2 regions of the Arthrobacter agilis genome follow, and region 2 is predicted to be linked to the other one. Evidence: riboswitches for the same ligand, from Rfam matches in the RefSeq annotation. Region 2 holds a riboswitch; the other holds the start of a gene.
The links. A riboswitch is a leader RNA that binds a small molecule or an ion and turns the genes downstream of it on or off. The one in region 2 is predicted to bind cyclic di-AMP.
Positions count from the first base shown of each region.

Region 1 (2,169 bases), 1.8 Mb from region 2:
CGGACGAAGCTGGCGCCGGGCAGGTCGGACAGGGAGTGGAGGCCGGTGTTCATACCGTTCAGCCCACCGCTGATGACCTGACCGTTGCCGACGTAGATGGCCACGTGGCCACCGGTGATCACGAGGTCACCGGGAGCAGGGCTGCCGACGACGTCGCCGAACTGGAAGAACTGGCCGGGAGCGAGGTCACCGACGGACTTGCCGACCGAGCGCAGTGCCTTCTCGACCATGGCCGTGCAGTCCTGGGCCACGCCGAGCTGGCTGTAGGCCGAGCCGACCAGACCGGCAGCAACGCCGGAGGACGGGGCGGCGGGAGCGGGCTGCGGAGCCACGGGGGCCGGTGCGACGGCGGCGGGCGCTGCAGCCGGCACAACGGCGGCCGGCGCTGCGACTGCAGGCACCGCAACCGGAGCGGGAGCGGGCTGGGCGGCGACGGGGGCCGGCGCCTCGACCACGGGGGCCGGCGTCTCGGCGGCGGGTGCCGGTGCCTCCACGACGGGAGCAGGTGCCTCCACGACGGGCTCGGGGGCTGCGGTGACCTCGACGGCGACGCGGTCGAAGGAGACCGTGGCGGTGGCGGGGACGGTGACCTCTGCCGAGACGACCCGGCTCACGGTCAGCGCTGCGGAGGACTGGACCTCGCGCTCGGCGGGGGTGGCGCCGTGGGCCGGCAGGCCGGCGGTCAGCACGAGCCCGGTGGCGGCGACGATGACGGCTGCCTGGCGGCCGACCGATCCGGCATTGGAGGTGACTGCTGTCGACAGGTTGGTCAGCGCGCTGACGTTCCGGGCCGCACGATGGCGGCCCAGTGAAGAGCTATTGGACACGTTGGATTGCCTCTCCCAACGCCTGCGAGGTGAGCTGTCGGATTCGGATGGGAGTCACCCGGCCACTGCGTGAAGCAGCGACTTAACCCCAAGGATTTCGGTTACGAAACCCAGAAATTGGTTCCCCCGCCTCTGCCATGCGATGGTGCGGACGGACCTCGAGCAATGGCAGAGCTAGGCGATTTGCAAGAGGGTGCCGGATCTAGAGCGAATTTGGCACGAGATGAAAGCTACCGCAGAAAGGCCCGTTTGTCACGTTACGGTCACGGAATGGTGTGTTCTTGGTGACGACGGCTTTCCGGAGGGTCATGCGGGGGCCTCCGTGGGGGCGTCGCGGGGCCGTTGCGAATGTGCTTCCGGGTATCCGTCCAAGCGGCGTGACGGGCGCCGCCCAGCGCCGTCGGGACCCGCCTGCCTGCCCGTCGAAGGTCCCCGTGCGGGCGCCGTTGCCGGACTCGGGACCCGAGCGCTGCGCGCCGTCAGGGAGCGCCTGGCGAGACTGCCGTCAGGCTGCGACGGAGACGAACACGTGCGAGGCCACCTCGGGCGGCAGTTCGAGCGCACCCTCGACGCCGGGCACCCGGACGGAGACGTAGTCACCCACGGATTCCAGGTTGAGCTGCGCGCCCGGGCGTAGGCCGCCCTCGTCGAGTTGGGTGAGGAGTTCCGGGTCGACCTGGATCGGTTCGGCGAGGCGCACCAGCGTGACCGGATTCCCGGGCGAGTAGGTGCCCATGGCCGAGAGCAGGGTGACCACGCCGTCGGTGAAGAGTTCGGACTCCACCCCACCGATGGCCTCGAGGCCGGGGATGGGGTTGCCGTACGGCGATTCGGAGGGCTTGCCGAGGAGCTCGTAGAGCCGCCGCTCCACGCGTTCGCTCATCACGTGCTCCCAGCGGCATGCTTCGTCGTGGACGTACGCCCAGTCGAGGCCGATGACGTCGCTGAGCAGACGTTCCGCGAGACGGTGCTTCCGCATGACACCGGTGGCCCTGTGGCGGCCGAGTTCGGTGAGTTCGAGGTGCCGATCCCCGGAGACGACGACGAGGCCGTCGCGTTCCATGCGGCCGATGGTCTGGGAGACGGTGGGTCCGGAGTGGCGGAGGCGCTCGGCGATCCGGGCGCGGAGCGCGACGATGTTCTCTTCCTCGAGTTCAAGGATGGTCCGCAGGTACATCTCGGTGGTGTCGATGAGGTCCGTCATGCGGTTCAGCTCCTTGGTGCGGTGCGGGTGCGCGGCTGGGGTGCCTCACGCCGGTGAGGCAAGCCAAAGCCAGCACGGACTGCTCCGCCCCACGCTCCCCAAGGTTAACCCATGGCGCAACTGGCCCGGCAATCGGGC
Region 1 is NZ_JAUSXO010000001.1:58,161-60,329, reverse strand. It holds gene QFZ50_RS00290 (NlpC/P60 family protein) at 1-827, opposite strand, end outside; cyclic di-AMP (ydaO/yuaA leader) riboswitch at 833-1,018, opposite strand; gene QFZ50_RS00285 (metal-dependent transcriptional regulator) at 1,333-2,031, opposite strand.
Region 1: another riboswitch for cyclic di-AMP. It lies ahead of QFZ50_RS00290 (NlpC/P60 family protein); the one in region 2 lies ahead of QFZ50_RS08470 (C40 family peptidase).

Region 2 (2,169 bases):
CAGGCGGCCGCGGCCGCTTCCTGGGCGCTGCTCACCGAGGGCGCCGGTTCCTTCCCCGGAACGGGAGACCCCGCCCACGACGCCGCCGGCGGGTCCTGAGTGCCCGAACTGCCCGAAGTGGAGGTCGTGCGCCGCGGCCTCGCCCGCTGGGTGGCCGGACGCACCATCGAGGCCGTGGAGGTCCTCGACGCCCGGTCCCTCCGGCGGCACGTCGACGGCGTCGAGGACTTCATCGGGAACGTGACCGGTTCACGCGTCACCGACGTGGTGCGGCGCGGGAAGTTCCTCTGGATGGTGCTGGACGACCCCGACGGCGGCCCTGCCCGAGTGGCGCTGATGGCCCACCTCGGGATGAGCGGCCAGCTCCTGATCGAGGAGCCCGACGCACCGCGGGAGAAACACCTCAAGGTCCGCCTGACCCTCTCCGCCGCCCTCGACGAGGAGGGCGTCCCGCTGCCGGCCGAGCTGCGCTTCGTGGACCAGCGCATCTTCGGAGGCATGTTCCTCGCCGACCTGGAGCCGACGCCGGACGGGCACCCGGGAGGACTGGGGCGGGAGAGCCTGCCGCTCGTCCCGCACCAGGCCGCCCACATAGCGCGCGACCTCCTCGACCCCGCTTTCAGCCCCGAATCCTTCCACCGGAGGATCCGGGAGCGCCGGACCGGGCTCAAACGCGCCCTCCTCGATCAGGGGCTCGTCTCGGGCATCGGCAACATCTACGCCGACGAGGCCCTCTGGGCGGCCAGGTTCCACTACGCACGCCCCACCGACACCCTGCGACGCCCGGACACTGCACGCATCCTCGAGGCGGCCACCGACGTCATGACCCGGGCGCTGGCCGCGGGAGGCACGAGCTTCGACGCGCTGTACGTGAACGTCAACGGTGCGTCCGGCTACTTCGCGCGGGACCTCCAGGCGTACGGCCGGGCCGGCCGGCCGTGCCGTCGCTGCGCGTCCGAGGGCCGGGAGACCCTGGTGCGCCGGGAGTCCTTCATGAACCGCTCCTCCTACCTCTGCCCGCACTGCCAGCCCAGGCCGCGGAACGCACGGGTCTGATCCCGCCCGGCACCGCCCGTGTGAGATTCCCCTCGTGATCCAAACGTGACAATCCACGGCCCCTCACGTACCGTTGATCCCGCGCTCGCTCCAGCACGGAGGGGCGCCCATCCTCTTTCTGCCGAACCCTGTCGATGAGGATGGACCGTTCGCACAAACCATTCGACAGGGGCGGGGGAACCAGTAGCGGGCTCGATCACGAGTCCTAGGGGTTAAGACACGCGTTGACCAGCTTGGGGGCGATGGTCAGCAGGTGCATGTCCGGATGTCCCATCCGAACCCGACAGCTAACTTCGCAGGCATTGGGAAAGGCAACAGCATGTCCAAGAGCCATATCGCGCGCCACCGGGCCGTCCCGACGCGCATCAACCCCCTCGTCACCGCCTCCCGCGCCGTCAGCGCGAGTGCGTCCGTGGCCGGCAAGCCCGCCGCGGTCGTCGTCGCCGCTTCCGGCCTCCTGTTCGGCGCGGCACTCCCGGCCAGCGCGGCCGGCGAGATCGCCATCGACACCCCGCAGCAGGCAGCGGTCAGCACGGCCGCGGCCGGCACGTACACCGTCCAGGCCGGCGACACCCTCGGCAGCATCGCGTCCTCCCACGGCGTGAGCCTGGAGACCGTGTTCGCGGCCAACGGCCTCGGGTACAGCTCGGTCATCTACCCCGGCCAGGCCATCTCGCTGAGCGGTTCCGCCGCTCCCCAGCAGTACGCCCCGCAGGCCGTGCCCGCGAGCAGCCCCGCGGTCACGTCCACGTTCACCTCCGCGGGCAACTCCACGGGCCTCAGCACGCAGTCCGCAGCCTCGATCGCGCCGGTGTCCTCCGGATCGCTCGCCGGTATCGCCGGAACGGCGATGCAGGGCAAGGGCTCGAGCTACGTGTACGGCGGCACCTCCTTCGGTGCCTGGGACTGCTCCGGCTTCGTGCAGTGGGTCTACGCGCAGCAGGGCATCAGCCTGCCCCGCACCACCTGGGCCCAGTTCGCTGCCATGACGCCCACCAGCAACCCGCAGCCGGGTGACCTGGTGAGCCAGAACGGCGGCAGCCACGTCGGGATCTACCTCGGCAACGGCCAGATGATCAGCGCTCTGAACCCCTCGCAGGGCACGCAGGTGCA
Region 2 is NZ_JAUSXO010000001.1:1,836,781-1,838,949, reverse strand. It holds gene rnc (ribonuclease III) at 1-99, shown strand, start outside; gene mutM (bifunctional DNA-formamidopyrimidine glycosylase/DNA-(apurinic or apyrimidinic site) lyase) at 100-1,056, shown strand; cyclic di-AMP (ydaO/yuaA leader) riboswitch at 1,197-1,373, shown strand; gene QFZ50_RS08470 (C40 family peptidase) at 1,376-2,169, shown strand, end outside.